DNA from 2 places in the Stenotrophomonas sp. 05N37 genome. Region 2 is predicted to be linked to the other one. Evidence: predicted binding sites of a transcription regulator. Region 2 holds the regulator's gene; the other holds the start of a gene.
What was found. The regulator FliA, encoded in region 2, starts transcription of late flagellar genes. The targets are predictions, from matches to a motif close to TAAAGTTTNNCNNNCNNNGGCCGATAA.
Positions count from the first base shown of each region.

Region 1: the regulator FliA is predicted to act here: its motif matches at 3,033-3,059, upstream of AC1DGC_RS00045 (methyl-accepting chemotaxis protein).

Region 1 covers NZ_JBFTNG010000001.1:1,959-9,787, reverse strand. The annotation lists gene AC1DGC_RS00055 (Tex family protein) at 1-552, shown strand, start outside; gene AC1DGC_RS00050 (PAS domain S-box protein) at 790-2,994, shown strand; gene AC1DGC_RS00045 (methyl-accepting chemotaxis protein) at 3,294-5,156, shown strand; gene AC1DGC_RS00040 (pilin) at 5,390-5,860, shown strand; gene AC1DGC_RS00035 (AraC family transcriptional regulator) at 5,857-6,642, shown strand; gene AC1DGC_RS00030 (NIF family HAD-type phosphatase) at 6,703-7,254, opposite strand; tRNA gene AC1DGC_RS00025 (tRNA-Leu) at 7,525-7,611, opposite strand; gene AC1DGC_RS00020 (response regulator) at 7,736-7,829, shown strand, end outside.
Region 2 covers NZ_JBFTNG010000006.1:26,140-33,968, forward strand. The annotation lists gene flhF (flagellar biosynthesis protein FlhF) at 1-1,770, shown strand, start outside; gene AC1DGC_RS15815 (MinD/ParA family ATP-binding protein) at 1,757-2,644, shown strand; gene AC1DGC_RS15820 (RNA polymerase sigma factor FliA) at 2,641-3,387, shown strand; gene cheY (chemotaxis response regulator CheY) at 3,404-3,796, shown strand; gene AC1DGC_RS15830 (protein phosphatase CheZ) at 3,796-4,410, shown strand; gene AC1DGC_RS15835 (chemotaxis protein CheA) at 4,415-6,250, shown strand; gene AC1DGC_RS15840 (flagellar motor protein) at 6,340-7,080, shown strand; gene motD (flagellar motor protein MotD) at 7,082-7,829, shown strand, end outside.

The sequences.
Region 1 (7,829 bases), on a different contig from region 2:
ACCGATGCGACGTTTGGCGTGCCGACCGTGCGCGACATCCTCAAGGAACTGGAAAAGCCCGGCCGCGACCCGCGCCCGGAGTTCAAGGCGGCGCAGTTCGCCGAGGGCGTGGAAGAACTCAAGGACCTCAAGGTCGGGATGATCCTCGAGGGCGTGGTCAGCAACGTGGCCGCCTTCGGTGCGTTCGTGGACATCGGCGTACACCAGGACGGCCTGATCCACATCTCCGCGCTGTCGGACACCTACGTCAAGGACCCGCGCGATGTGGTCAAGGCCGGCGACATCGTCAAAGTGAAGGTGCTGGAGGTGGACGTGGCGCGCAAGCGCATCGCCCTGACCCGGCGCCTGGATGACACCCCGGCCCCGGCCAAGGCCCCCGGCGAGCGCGATGCGCGCCCGGCCGGCGCAGGCGGTGGCCGCCGTGACGGTGGTGGGGCGGGCCCGCGCAATGGCGGCCGTGGCGGCCCGTCCGGTCCGCGCCCGGGCAGCGCCGCGCCGCCGGCCAACAACGCCCTGGCCGACGCCTTCGCCCGCGCCAAACGGGGCGGCTGAGCCTCCGCCGGGCAGGGTGCCGGGGGCCCGCCGCGTGCGGCCCCCGGCCTGTCCGGGCGGCTGCTCTGGCGGCGGCACTTCTGGTTTCACCCCGCTTTGGTCACACTTCCCCTCAAATGCCCGTAGGCTGGGGCTCGGGCGGGGAGGCCAGATGACAGTGCAGCAGGCAGGACCGGAGGACCGGGCGGGGCCCAACGCCGTGCGATCGCGCACGACGCCGCGCGCGTGGGCGTGCCGGTGAGCCACGATCGCACCGACATCGGGTCTGGCGGCGACCCCGCGCTGCGCGACATCACCGAGCGCCATCGGCGCCTGCAGATGATCATCGAGGGCACCGCCGCCGGCACCTGGGAGTGGAACATCCAGGACGGGCGGATGTGGGTCAACGAGCGCTGGGCGCAGATCGTGGGCTACACCCGCGACGAACTGGCCCCGATCACCCCGGAGACCTTCTTCCGGCTGGTCCATCCCGACGACCTGGCCCAGTCCAACGCGCTGCTCAACGAGCACATGGAAGGACGCTCGCCGCACTACGACAGCCTGTGCCGGATGCGGCACAAGAACGGCCACTGGATCTGGGTGCAGGACCGCGGCCGCGTCTACGAGTGGGATGACGCGGGGCGCCCGCTGTGGATGGCCGGCGCGCATGCCGATGTGACCGACCTGCAGAACGCGCGCCAGGACGCGGCCAACATGCGCCAGCGCCTGCAGGCGGTGGTGGATGCGTCCGACGAGGTGGCGGTGATTGCCACCGACGTGGACGGGGTGATCAACCTGTTCAATACCGGCGCGCAGAAGCTGCTGGGCTACAGCGCCGAGGACGTGATCGGCAAGGCCAACCCCGGCGTGTTCCACGACCCCGACGAAATGATGGATTACCTGCGCCCGCAGGCCGACGCGGACGGGCGCATGCCGACCGTCTTCGAGGCGCTCACCGCCCAGGCCGCACAGGGCACCTGGTCGCACCAGTGGACGTTCGTGCGCAAGGATGGCGAGCATCGCCAGGTCCGGTTGTCGATCAGCCCGCTCAACTGTGCCGGCGGCCAGCGACTGGGGTATGTGGGCATGGCCGTGGACATCACCCCGATGATCGAAGTGCGCGAGCAGGCCTACCTGGCGGCCGAGAAATTCTCCGGTGCATTCTCCTCGGCGGCGCTGGGCATGGCGCTGGTGTCGCTGGAAGGGCGCTGGATGGACGTCAACGATGCCCTGTGCGGCATCCTCGGCTACACCCGTGCCGAGTTGCTGGAGATCGACTTCCAGACCCTGACCCACCCCGACGACCTGCATGCCGACCTGGCCCTGGTCGGCGACCTGCTGGCGGGGCGCCGCGACCACTACCACATGGACAAGCGCTACCTGGGCAGGGCCGGCAACGTGGTCTGGGGCCGGTTGTCGGTGTCGCTGGTGCGCTCGGAGCACGGCGAACCGCTGCATTTCGTGTCGCAGATCCAGGACGTCACCGCCCAGCGCCAGAGCAGCCTGCAACTGCGCGACTCCGAACAGCGCACCCGGGTCACCCTGGATGCGGTGGCCGACATGGTGCTCACCCTGGACCTGCACGGCCAGATCCAATATGCCAACGCTGCGGCGACCCGCGCGCTGGCGGGTGAGGGGGCCGCGCCGCTGACCCATGGCCAGGTGCAGGACGTGATGGAGCTGACCACCGAGTACGCGCCGCGGTCGCCCCTGGACATCGCGGTGCTGCTGGACCCGGACAGCAACGCGGTGGACCTGCACTCGGACCTGCTGCTGTCGGTGGGGGCACAGCTGGTGCCGGTCGATGTGACCCGGGCCTGGCTTCGTGGCGAGGATGGACAGGTCACGGGGGCGGTCTGGGTGATCCGTGACGTCACCCAGCAGCGCGCCCGCCAGCGCGAGGCCCGCCACCTGGCCGAGGTGGACCCGTTGACCGAACTGAGCAACCGCCGCGGCTTCGAGGCGCACCTGCAGCAGGCCATCACCCGGGTGGCCCGCACCGGGCAATCGGCCTCGCTGATGTTCATCGACCTGGACAACTTCAAGCCGATCAACGACAGCCACGGCCACCTGGCCGGGGACGCCATGTTGTGGGCGGTGGCCAACGTGCTGCGCCATGGGGTGCGCGACTCGGACATCGTGGCCCGGCTGGGCGGCGACGAGTTCGCGGTGATCCTGGCCGGTTGCTCGCTCAAGCGCGCCCGCCGCATCGCCAGCGACCTGCTCGAATCGGTGCGGAGCCTGACCATCCCGTGGGACCTGCAGCGGCTCAGCGTGGGCGCCAGCATCGGCATCGCGGCGATCGGCGGCAACATGAGCGTGGATTCGGCCGTGGCCGCCGCCGATGCCCAGTGCTACCGGGCCAAGGCGCTGGGCAAGAACAACGTCCAGGTCGAGGTGCCGCTCGGCCAGGCCAGCGACCCGCTGGACGCGGTCGAGACCAGCGAGGGCGGCGAGGGCTGAGCCCGCCGCCCGGGCCGCCCCCTTTGATTGGTCCGCCCTAAACTTTCCTCAGCGCCAGTCGATACCGGTATTGGAGCCACCTTCGCGTGGGTCCGCGCTGGCCCTTGGCTGCCCCCCCGCTCGTGTGGCCGGGACCGCGTGCCTTTGCAACACAGCGTCTGCAGGAAGCAGGACCATGTTGTACAAGCCGCAGGAATGACGCCAGCCCACGGGTGTCTTCGCACGTCCCCAAGCCAACCGATGTGCCGGCGGGCATGTTGCCCGCCGGATCCCACCAGCTACCGGGCACCGAGGATCAGATGATGCTTACTTCAGGCATGCATGCGCATGTGCAGGAACAGGTTGCCGACGCCGGCGTTTCGCCGTGGCGCGCACTGGTTGCACCGTTCGTAGCCCGCCGCGATGCGCGCGGCACCGCCGATGCCGCCCAGCAGCGGCGCCAGCGCGAGCTGGAGGCGCAGGTCGCCGCGCTGCACCGGGTGCAGGCGGTGATCGAATTCGACCTGGACGGGACCATCCTCCACGCCAACGACAACTTCCTGCAGGCCGTGGGCTACGCGCTGGAGGAAATCCAGGGCCGGCACCATGCGATGTTCGTCGACCCGGCCCTTGCCCAGAGCCTGGAGTACCGGGAGTTCTGGGCCAAGCTCGGGCGCGGCGAGTACGACGCCGGGCAGTACCGCCGGCTGGGCAAGGGCGGCCGCGAGATCTGGATCCAAGCCTCCTACAACCCGGTGCTGGATGCCAACGGGCGTCCCTACAAGGTGGTGAAATTCGCCACCGACATCACCGCGCAGATGCAGCAGGCCGCCGATGTCTCCGGCCAGCTGGCGGCGATCAACAAATCGCAGGCGGTGATCGAGTTCGGCCTGGATGGCCGCATCCTGTCGGCCAACGACAATTTCCTGGCCACCACCGGCTACACGCTGGACGAGGTGCGTGGCCAGCACCATGCGATTTTCGTCGACCCCGAGCACCGCCAGAGCCTGGAATACCGCCAGTTCTGGGAGAAGCTGGGGCGCGGCGAGTATGACGCCGGCCAGTACAGGCGCTTTGGCAAAGGCGGCCGGGAGGTCTGGATCCAGGCTTCCTACAACCCGATCTTCGACATGAACGGGCGTCCGTTCAAGGTGGTCAAGTACGCCACCGACATCACCGCCCAGGTGCGCGACAGCCAGGCCATGCAGCAAGCCGTCGCGCAGACCCGCGAGGTGGTGGCCGCGGCGCAGGGCGGCGACCTCACCGGGCACATCGCCACCGCGGACAAGACCGGCCACATCGCCGAGCTGTGCGAAGGCATCAACGCGCTGGTCGATGCGATGGCCACGATCATCGGCCAGATCAAGTTCGCCGCCGATACCATCGCGGTGGGCGCCAGCGAGATCGCCGAAGGCAACAGCGACCTGTCGGTCCGCACCGAGCAGCAGGCGGCGTCGCTGGAGGAAACCGCGGTCTCGATGAAGGGCCTCACCGCGACCGTGCAGCAGACCGCCGCCAACGCGCGCCAGGCCAGCGAACTGGCGATCGGCGCGGTAGACGTGGCTGCGCAGGGCGGCCACGTCGTGCACGAAGTGGTCTCCACGATGGCGCTGATCAACGCATCGTCGCGCCGCATCGTGGACATCATCGGGGTGATCGACGGCATCGCCTTCCAGACCAACATCCTCGCGCTGAATGCCGCCGTGGAGGCCGCGCGTGCCGGTGAGCATGGCCGTGGTTTCGCCGTGGTCGCCACCGAGATCCGCGAACTGTCGCAGCGCTCGGCCAGTGCGGCCAAGGAGATCAAACAGCTCATTGCCGACTCCGTGGAGAAGGTGGGCACCGGCACCGGCCAGGTCGAGAGTGCAGGGCGCACCATGGATGAGATCGTGGTCAACGTGAAGCGGGTCAGCGCACTGGTCACCGAGATCAGCGCGGTGGCCCAGCAGCAGAGCGAGAGCATCGGCCAGATCAACCAGGCGGTCGATCACATCGACCAGAGCACCCAGCAGAACGCCGCGCTGGTGGAAGAAGCCTCCGCGGCCGCGCGCAGCATGGAAGAGCAGGCCACGCAGTTGCTGCAGACGGTGGCGGCGTTCCGGGTGGATGCGGGCAAGGGCGCGCCACGCGCGGCGGGCGGCCACGTGGCGCACGTTGGGCATCCGCCGCTGCGCCTGGTCTAGGCAGGGGCGATCACGCCACGGCGCGATGCCGGCAGCAGGGTCCCTGCGGGACCCTGTGCGCGGCGTGTCGCATCGGAATCGTTGCAAAACCCGTCACTGAAACCGCTTTTACCACTCCTTGCATGGTGTGCCTGGGGGTGGGGTGGTCTCCTAGCGGGTACGCGTCGAACGCCCATTCGGGCAATGCGCACGTCGTCCGCCGTACAGACCGCCCGCGCTTTCAAAGAAACGAAATGCTCCATCTCAATCGATCCCGCCCCCGGGCCAACCGCCAGCGCGGCATCACCCTGGTCGAGCTGATCGTCGCCATCGGCGCCCTGGCGGTGTTGCTGGCGGTCACCGTTCCCGGCTACCGGCACCACACCGCACGCTCGCGCATCAGCGCGATGCTGGAGGAACTCTCGCACGGCAAGGCCGGCGCCGAGTGGCTGGTCAACACCGGCGCGCAGGGCGACTACGTCAGCAACCCCGGCATGGTTGGCCTGCAGGGAACGTCCTCGCTCTGCACCACCATCGTGGTGGACATCATCGTTCCCGCCCGCACGGCACACCTGTATTGCGGCGGCGAATTCCTCGACTTCGTCGCCCTCGACTACAGCGTCGATCAGGGCTGGCAGTGCACGACCAGCGCGTCGCGTGCAGCCCCCCACAACGAGTGGGCACCGGCAGGCTGCACCGCCGTGCTTGAGCGCCTGTCACCTTGAACGCGCGGCCGGTTGCCGTGCTTGCATCCGGGCCGCCGCTGCGGATACCGGCCGGGGTCACCAGCCTGTGGGTACAACTGCGCGGCAGTACCGTCATCGAGGGCCGCGAGGGCCGGCTGGAACTGCGTCGCGGCGGATGGCTCATGCTCGGCCCCGATTCGACGCCGCTGCTGCGCGCGGGCCGCCTCGGGATCTGCGCCGGCGTTTGCCTGTCCTCCGATACGCTGGAGGCACTGGGCACAGGCGCCGGGCCGATGTACCCCGGCGTCGGCCAGATGCCAGCGGCCGAACTGCGGATGGCGATCCAACTGTGGCGTCGGCGCGCGTCCGCACCGGCCAGCAAGGCGCAGGGCCATGCGGATCTGCGCCCGTTGCTGCTGCTCATGGCCGACCAGCAACGCGGGATCGCGGCCCGCGCCGCACACTGCCCGGGCCACTCGCCAGCGCGCAGGCAGCAGGTGTTGGCCACGCTGCAGACCGCCTGCCTGATCATGCACGGCCATACCGAGCGCGCTGTCCCTTCACGCGAGCTCGCCAACCGGTTGGGCATGCCCGTGCGCTATTTTTCCGAAGCGTTCCTGGCCGCCTACGGCTGCACGCCGCTGCAGTTCGGCACGCAGGTGCGGCTGAAACAGGCCGCCCGCCGGGTACGGCGTGGCGAGATGGGCGTGGACGCGGCGGCGCTCGCCATAGGCTTCAAGCACGCCGGCACCTTCCTGCGCGCCTTTCGCGCGACGCTGGGCGTGAGCCTGCACGACCACTGCGAGCAGGCCCGCCGGTAGCAATGGGCGCTATGGGATGCGACCGGCCCACGGCGTGGGCATCCGGCCGACCGGCACGGATCACAGGCGCAGCAGTTGCTCCCGCCAGTTGCGCTTTTCCACGGTGCGGATGCGGGGTGCCCGATCGAGGTGGGCCAGATAGCGGGGCAGGTGGGACAGTTCGTCGTCGCAGGGATCGCCGGTGAACTCGCGTACGCAGACCAGGTTGCCGTAGTTCTTCGCGTATTTGCGCGGGGTGTCGTCGATCCCGATGATCTGGTCGAGCGCGAAACCGAGCTTCTTGAGCTTGGCCAGGCGTTTCTCGCTGGCGTAGTGGCCGGTCTCCCAATCCCGCGCGGTGCTGCAGCGGGCCGACGACCAGACGAACGCAACCGGGTGCGCGCCCATCAACTGCGCCACCAGCGGTTCCGCATACCCTTGGCCGGACGACGTCCAGACCCCGACCTCGAAAGTGGCGAACGCATAGTCGAGGAAGGCGTCCAGATGGGGGCGCTTGTACACGTGGTAGCCGGCAACGCGCAGGTCGGCGGGGCGATCCAGCGCGTGTTCGCTGGCGAACACCAGGGTTTCATCGATGTCCAACACCAGCAGTTTGCGTCCTTGCCGATCCACGCCTCACTCCCTTGGAAACGGGCGCCGCTGCGGCGGTCCCTGACAACAGCGTAGGCACCTCGTGCGAGCGCAGCAAGCCGGTACGCGGTGCCCGGCGCGCGGGACGACGTGATGCGATCGACGCTGTCGGCCGGGACCCGGCCGCGGCGGCGACGCATGCCGTCGGCCGGTCGTGCGACGGATACCGCAGTATCGCCATCAGGCCGCAAAACGGCCGGCGGCTGAAACGCAAAAGGCCAGATCCGTGGGATCTGGCCTCTGCGTGTTCCATGGTGCCGAAGGTGGGACTCGAACCCACACGCTTTTAAGGGCGGCGGATTTTGAGTCCGCTGCGTCTACCGATTCCGCCACTTCGGCTGGCTGGCCGCGTAGTGTATACAAAACACGACGGTCTGGGGAGATCTGAATGCTTCAGTCGCCATGCGGCCGTCATCTGGGCGGGACGCTATACTCACCGTGCTGAACCATACAGGGAGCCGGTATGAGCGCGTTGCAGGATCTGCGGGTACTGGTGGTGGAAAACGATGAGATGAGCGCCACGCTGCTGCAGATGCAGCTGGTGCAGTCCGGTGCGG
Region 2 (7,829 bases):
AAGGAACACGGTCCTGATGCGGTGATCCTGTCCAACCGGCGGATCGAGGAAGGCGTGGAGATCGTGGCCGCGGCGAACTATGACGAAGGCGCCGTGCAGCGTGCCCTGGAAGCGGCCCGCAAGGATGTGGCGCCGGCGCCGGCACCGCGACCGCGCAATGCCGCCGATGCGGTGATCGCCGCGGTGACCCGCCGCAAGCCGGTCGCCGTCGCAGAGCCGGTGGCCGCCACCACCTCCGCCGTGGCCGCGCTGGCCCGCGCCGCGGTCGGCGCGACCGGTCGCACCCTGGATTCGGCCAACGAAATCGTGCCGCCGCGCGGCAGCACCGGCTTTGCCGCCACCCTGGCGCAGGCCGTCGCCCCGTCGCTGCGCGCCGCCGCACTGCCGGAGCAGATCTTCGCCCCGTTCAACGTCGAACAGGCCGCGGCCGCCTCCCCGGCGCCGGTGGAGACGCTGGCCGCGATCGTCGAGGCTGCACCGGTCGCCGCACCGGCACCGATCAACCGCGCGCGCTTCATCATCGACCCGCCGCTGGACGACGAACCGCACTTCCAGATGCACGTGCCTGCGGCACAGGTGGCGATGCCGCCGCTGCCGGTGAGCGTCACCGTGCCGGCGATCCCGGCCGCGGTCGCGATCCCGGCTCCGGTTGCGGCCCCGGCCATGGTCGCCGCACCGGCACCGGTGCAGGCCGCCGTGCCGGCCCCGATGGCATTCGAGCCGCGTCTGGACGCGCCGGCCATGGTCCAGGAACAGGTTGGCAGCGCACCGGTCGCAACCGCGCCGGTGGCCCTGCCGGTTCTCGCCGAACCGGCCCAGGCCCAGCCGCTGCCCGCCGCCGAGCTGGTGGTGGTGCCGCGCGATGACGAAGAACTGCGCCAACTGCGCCATGAAGTGGCCGGCATGCGCCAGGTGATCGAACGCGAGATGCACCGCTTCACCGACGAACGCCTGCGCGGCTCGCCGGTGCGTGCCGCCGCCCTGGACCTGATGGACGAATACGGCTTCGACGCCGGCATCAGCCGCGACGTGGCCATGCAGATCCCGCTGGACACCGAAGCCCACCGCGGCCGCGGGCTGATGCTCGGCCTGCTGTCCAAGAAGCTGCCGATCGCCCCGGTCGACCCGCTGGAATCGGGCGGCGTCATCGCCCTGGTCGGCCCAACCGGCGCCGGCAAGACCACCACCATCGCCAAGCTGGCCTCCCGCTTCGCCGAGAAGCACGCCGCCCGCGACGTGGCCCTGGTCACCACCGACACCGGCCGCATCGGCGCCCGCGAGCAGCTCTACGGCTTCGGCCGCCAGCTCGGCATCGCGGTGCACGAGGCCAACAGCGGCAGCGACCTCAACCAGCTGCTGGAGCGCCTGCAGGACTACAAGCTGGTGCTGATCGACACCGCCGGGCTGGGCCCGCGCGACCGCGCCCTGGCTGCCCAGCTGCACTGGCTGCGCGCCGCCCAGCAGATCCGCACCCTGCTGGTGCTGCCGGCCAACACCAGCTTTGGCGACATGGACGAAGTGGTCCGCCGCTTCAGCGCCGCCAACCCGCAGGGCGTGGTGCTGAGCAAGCTGGACGAAACCGGCCGCTTCGGCACCGCCCTGTCGGTGGCCGTGGACCACCGCCTGCCGATCACCTGGGTCACCGATGGCCAGGACGTTCCCGAAGACCTGCACCGGGCCAGTGCGGCCAATCTTGTACTTCGCCTTGAAGATTTGCGCCGCGCGGCCGATATGCCCTGCAACCCGGAGTTGAACCATGCCGTCGCGTGAGTATGCCAAGCTGACCAAGACCTTCCCGCTGTCGGCCACCCGCAGCCAGCCGCTGGGCCCCGTGCGCACCATCGCCGTCACCGGCGGCAAGGGCGGCGTGGGCAAGACCAACGTGTCGGCCAACCTGGCCGTGGCGCTCGCCGACATGGGCAAGCGCACGCTGCTGCTGGACGCCGATCTCGGGCTGGCCAACATCGACGTGATCCTGGGCCTGCAGCCCAAGGTGACCCTGGCCGACCTGGTCGCCGGGCGCTGCACCCTGGAAGAAGTGATCCTGGAAGGCCCGGGCGGCGTGCTGGTGGTGCCGGCCGCGTCCGGCCGCCGCCACATGGCCGAGCTGCAGCCGGCCGAGCACGTGGGCCTGGTCAACGTGTTCTCCGAACTGGAGCGTGAGCTGGACTTCATGGTGGTGGACACCGCCGCCGGCATCACCGACGGCGTGCTGACCTTCTGCCAGGCCGCGCAGGACACCGTGGTGGTGGTCTGCGACGAGCCGGCCTCGATCACCGACGCCTATGCGCTGATCAAGGTGCTCTCGCGCGAGCGCGGCGTGGACCGTATCCAGGTGGTGGCCAACATGGTCCGCGACCCCAACGAAGGCCGCGTGCTCTACGAAAAGCTGACCCGGGTCTGCGAGAAATTCCTCGCTGATGTCTCGCTCAACTACCTGGGCTGCGTGCCGCAGGACGACTGGCTGCGCCTGTCGGTGCAGCGCCAGCAGCCGGTGGTCAAGGCCTACCCGTCCAGCCCGGCCGCGCAGGCGATCACCGAGATCGCCCGCCGCACCGCCCGCTGGCAGGCACCGACCGAGCCGCGAGGCGGGGTCGAATTCTTCCTGGAACGCATCCTCAAGCAACGCGGGGTGACCGCATGAAAGGCGCCGCACAATACAAAGAGGTGCAACGCACGGCCGCCAACGAGTGCATCGCACAGCACTCCGACCTGGTCCGGCGGATCGCCCATCACCTGGCCGCCCGGTTGCCGGCGAGCGTGGAAGTGGATGACCTCATCCAGGCCGGCATGATGGGCCTGATCGAGGCCTCGCGCAGCTACGACGCCGACCAGGGCGCCTCGTTCGAAACCTATGCCTCGATCCGCATCCGCGGCTCGATGATCGACGAGATCCGCCGCGGCGACTGGGTGCCGCGTTCGGTGCACCGCCGCGCCCGCGACGCCGCCTCCACCATCCGCCGCCTGGAGCAGAGCACCGGCCGTGCCGCCAGCGCCACCGAAGTGGCCGCGGCGATGGACATGCCCCTGCCGGACTACCTGCGGCTGATGGAAGACGCCGCGCGCGGCCAGGTGCTGAGCCTGGAGTCTCGGATCGAAGACCAGGGCGAGCTGGATACCGTCGCCCAGGGTGGCCCGACCCCGCAGCAGGTGCTTGAGCGCGGCGAATTCGGCCGCGAGCTGGGCAATGCGATCGGGCTGCTGCCCGAGCGCGAGCAGCTGGTGCTGTCGCTGTACTACGAGCAGGAACTGAATCTGAAGGAGATCGGCGCGGTACTCGGTGTCAGCGAGTCGCGCGTCTGCCAGATCCACGGCCAGGCGGTCCTGCGCCTGCGTGGCCGACTGAAGATCTTCGAGGCGGCCGACGCCGGCCTCGAGAACCATTGATACCGAGGAAAGTGCTTTGAACAAGAACATGCGTATCCTGATCGTCGACGATTTCTCGACCATGCGTCGTATCGTCAAGAACCTGCTGGGCGATCTGGGCTTCACCAATACGGCCGAAGCCGAGGACGGGCATGCCGCGCTGTCTCTGTTGCAGAGCCAGTCGTTCGATTTCGTGGTCACCGACTGGAACATGCCGGTGATGACCGGGATCGACCTGCTCAAGGCGATCCGCGCCGACGCCAAGCTGAAGACGTTGCCGGTGCTGATGGTGACCGCCGAAGCCAAGCGCGAGCAGATCATCGAAGCGGCCCAGTCCGGCGTCAACGGCTACATCATCAAGCCTTTCACCGCCCAGACCCTGGAAGAAAAGCTCGGCAAGATCTTCGAACGCCTGGCGGCGAGCGCCTGATGGAAACCCTCCGCGACAAATCGGCGCTGGTGCAGCGCCTGCAGGATGCCCTGGCCGCGCTGGAAAGCGGCGACGAAGCCGGCTGGCGGCGGGAAATCGACGCGCTGGCCGCGTTGCGTACCCAGCCGATGATGGCCGGGCTGAACCGGCTCGCCCGCGAGTTGGGCCAGGCGTTGGGCGAACTGCCCAGCCTGCCCAGCGAGGCCGGCGAACTGGACGATGCCTGCGCACGCCTGGACCACGTGGTGGCGATGACCGAGCAGGCCACCCACCGCACCCTGGACCTGGCCGAGGAATGCCGCACGCTCACCGAGCAGCTGCGCGCCAATGGCTTGACGGCCGACCAGGACCAGCAGCTGGACCGGATCCGCCACAACCTCACCGAGATCGCGCTCACCCAGAGCTACCAGGACCTGACCGGGCAGATCATCCGCCGCGTGGTGGGCATCGTGCGCCGCGTGCACGAGGGCTTCGGCGCGCTCGGCCTGCCGCCGCAGGACGACAGCGCGCACAAGCGCGACAACGGCCTGGCCGGCCCGGCCGTGAACGGTCTGGATCGCCACCAGGTGTCACAGGTCGACGCTGACGACCTGCTTTCCGATTTGGGGCTGTAACACCATGAGCGCTGTTCCAGACGATATTGCCGCCGATTTCATCCTCGAGGCCCAGGAAATCCTGGATCGCCTCGGCGAACAGCTGGTGTCGCTGGAGCAGTCGCCCCAGGACAGCGACCAGCTCAACGCGGTGTTCCGCGGCTTCCACACCCTCAAGGGCGGTGCCGGGTTCCTCGGCATCCAGGCGATGGTCGAACTGTGCCACGCCGCCGAGGAAACCCTGGGCATGGCGCGGTCGGGCAAGGCGGTGCTGCAGGCCCATCACTTCGATGCGGCCCAGCAATCGCTGGACTACCTGCAGTCGATGCTCGATTCGGTCTCGGCCGGCACCGAGCCCGGCTATGCGCCGCCGGAGCTGATCGCGCAGTTCGACGTCAACGGGCCGGCCACGCCGGCACCGGTGGCCGCCGCTGCGGCGGCACCGACCAGCGGCGAGTTGATCACCGACGACGAGTTCGAGGCCCTGCTCGACACGTTGCACGGCGGCGCCGCGCCCACCGCCGTGGTGCCGGCGAACAAGGCCAATGACGGCCTGATCGGCGAAGACGAATTCGAGGCCCTGCTGGACCAGCTGCACGGCGGCGCCGCCCCGGGCGCCAAGGCCGTGGCCGCCGCACCGGCGCCGCGCGCGCCCGCCGCCGCCCCGGCCCTGCCGGCCAAGCCGGCGGCCAACAAGCCGGTGACCGAAGCCGAGCACACCGTGCGCGTGGACACCAAGCGCCTGGACGCCATCGTCAACCTGATCGGCGAACTGGTGCTCTCGCGCAACCGCCTCAAGACCCTGCGCGCGCGCCTGCACGACGAAGAACTCGACCGCGCCGTGTCCACCCTGGACATCGCCACCGCGCGCCTGCAGTCGGCGGTGATGCGCACCCGCATGCAACCGGTGGGCAAGGTGTTCTCGCGCTTCCCCAAGGTCGCCCGCGACGTCGCCCGCAACCTGAAGAAGGAAGTCGAGCTGGAGCTGGTCGGCGCGGAAACCGAACTGGACCGCAACCTGGTCGAAGCGCTCGCCGACCCGCTGGTGCACCTGGTCCGCAACGCCATCGACCATGGCATCGAAACCCCGGAGCTGCGCGAAGCCCAGGGCAAGCTGCGCAGCGGCCACGTGCGCCTGTCGGCGCAGCAGGAAGGCGACTACGTCAGCATCGAAGTGCAGGATGACGGCGCCGGCATCGATCCGGAACGGCTGCGCCAGAAGGCGCGCGAGAAGGGCCTGATCGATCCCGAAGCCGCTGCCCGCCTGAGCAGCGAGGAATGCCTGCACCTGGTGTTCCTGCCCGGCTTCTCGACCAAGCAGGAAGTGACCGATATTTCCGGCCGTGGCGTCGGCATGGACGTGGTGCAGTCGCGCATCCGCGAACTCAGCGGCCAGATCCAGATCCAGTCCGAACTGGGCCGCGGCAGCCGCTTCATGATCCGCGTCCCGCTCACCCTGGCCATCCTGCCCACCCTGCTGGTGCAGGCCGGCGAGGACGTCTACGCCCTGCCACTGGCGCGCGTGATGGAAGTGCTGCACGCGCCCAATACCTCGCTGGGCTGGTTCGACGGCCGCGCCGTGCTGGACCGCAAGTCGCACACCCTGCCGCTGGTGGACCTGCGCCATTGGCTGGCGGTGGAGCCGGCCGCCTCGCCGCTGCTCACCATCGTGGTGCTGCAGGCCGGCGAAGCACGCTTCGGTCTGGTGGTGGACCAGGTCCGCGGCCGCGAGGAAGTGGTGATCAAGCCACTGCCCAAGGCTCTGCGCGGGCTGCGCGGCTATGCCGGCGCGACCCTGATCGGCGACGGACGGATGTCGCTGATCCTGGACGTGGACGGGCTGCGCACCCCGCACGATTGACCGCCCTGCCCCCTGCAAAAGTGTGACCGCTGCAACACCTGCCGCCGTCGGTGTCTCAAGTCCCATTCACACAAGCCGATAACGGACCCATGGACAGACTCAGCCTCATTGGACTTTTCCTCGCCCTGGCCTCGCTGGTCGGCGGCAGCATCCTCAAGGGGGCCGGCCTGGCGTCGCTGTGGTCGCCGGCGGCATTCGTGATCGTGATCGTGGGCACCATCGCCTCGATCCTGCTGCACACCTCGCCGGCGGTGTTCAAGCACGCCTTCAAGATCGTGCGCTGGGTGATCCTGCCGCCGAGCAGCGACCGCCATGAGCTGATCCGGCAGATCGTCGACTGGAGCAACATCGCCCGTCGCCAGGGCCTGCTGGGCCTGGAAGCGCAGGTGGACGCGCAGAGCGACCCGTTCCTTCGCAAGGGCCTGCAGTTGCTGGTGGACGGCGTCGAGCCGGAGACCATCCGGCACATGATGGAAATCGAGCTGAGCAGCCAGGAGCACCAGGACCTGGCCGCGTCCAAGGTGTTCGAGGGCATGGGCATCTATGCGCCGACGCTGGGCATCATCGGCGCCGTGCTCGGCCTGATCGCGGTGATGAAGAACCTGGCCGACCCGAGCAAGCTCGGCCACGGCATCGCCGCCGCCTTCACTGCCACCATCTACGGCATCGCCTCGGCCAACCTGCTGTTCCTGCCGGTGTCGGCCAAGCTCAAGAGCGTGATCCACCACAACAGCCGCGACCGCGAAATGATCATCGAAGGGTTGATCTCCATCGCCCAGGGCGAGAACCCGCGCAACATCGAAACCAACCTGTCCGGATTCCTGCACTGACATGGCCCGCCGCAAGCACCACGAAGAGCATGCCAACCATGAGGCCTGGGCGATCCCCTATGCCGACCTCATGACGCTGCTGCTCGCCTTCTTCGTGGTGATGTACGCCATCTCCTCGCTCAACGAGGGCAAGTACCGGGTCATGGCCGATGCGCTGACCACCGCCTTCGGCGGCGCGCCGCGCACCATCAACCCGGTGCAGGTGGGCAACCAGCAGGTGCAGGGCGGCGGCTGGGACAGCCCGTCGGTGATCAAGGCCGGCAACCGCGTCGGCCCCTCCGCGCCCTCGCCCTCCAACGACCCCACCCTGCTGCCGGCGATGGCCTCGCAGATGCGCATGCCGGTCTCGGTGCGCAACCAGGAACAGCTGCAGCGTGCCGAGCGCCAGCTCAACACCATCGCCGACAAGCTCACCGCCACGCTGGCCCCGCTGATCGAGCGCGGCATGATCACCGTGCGCCGCACCGAGCTGTGGATCGAGGTGGAGATCAACAGCGACATCCTGTTCCCGACCGGCTCGGCCACGCTGGACGTGCACGCGCGCGACACGCTCTCCACGCTGGCCCAGGTCCTGCGCGATGCGCCCAACGGCGTGCGCGTGGAAGGCCACACCGACAACGTCCCGATCGCCACCTCGCTGTTCCCCTCCAACTGGGAACTCTCGGCCGGGCGCGCGGCCAGCGTAGTGCACCTGTTCGCCGACCAGGGCCTGCAGCCGGCGCGGCTGGCCATGGTGGGTTACGGCCAGT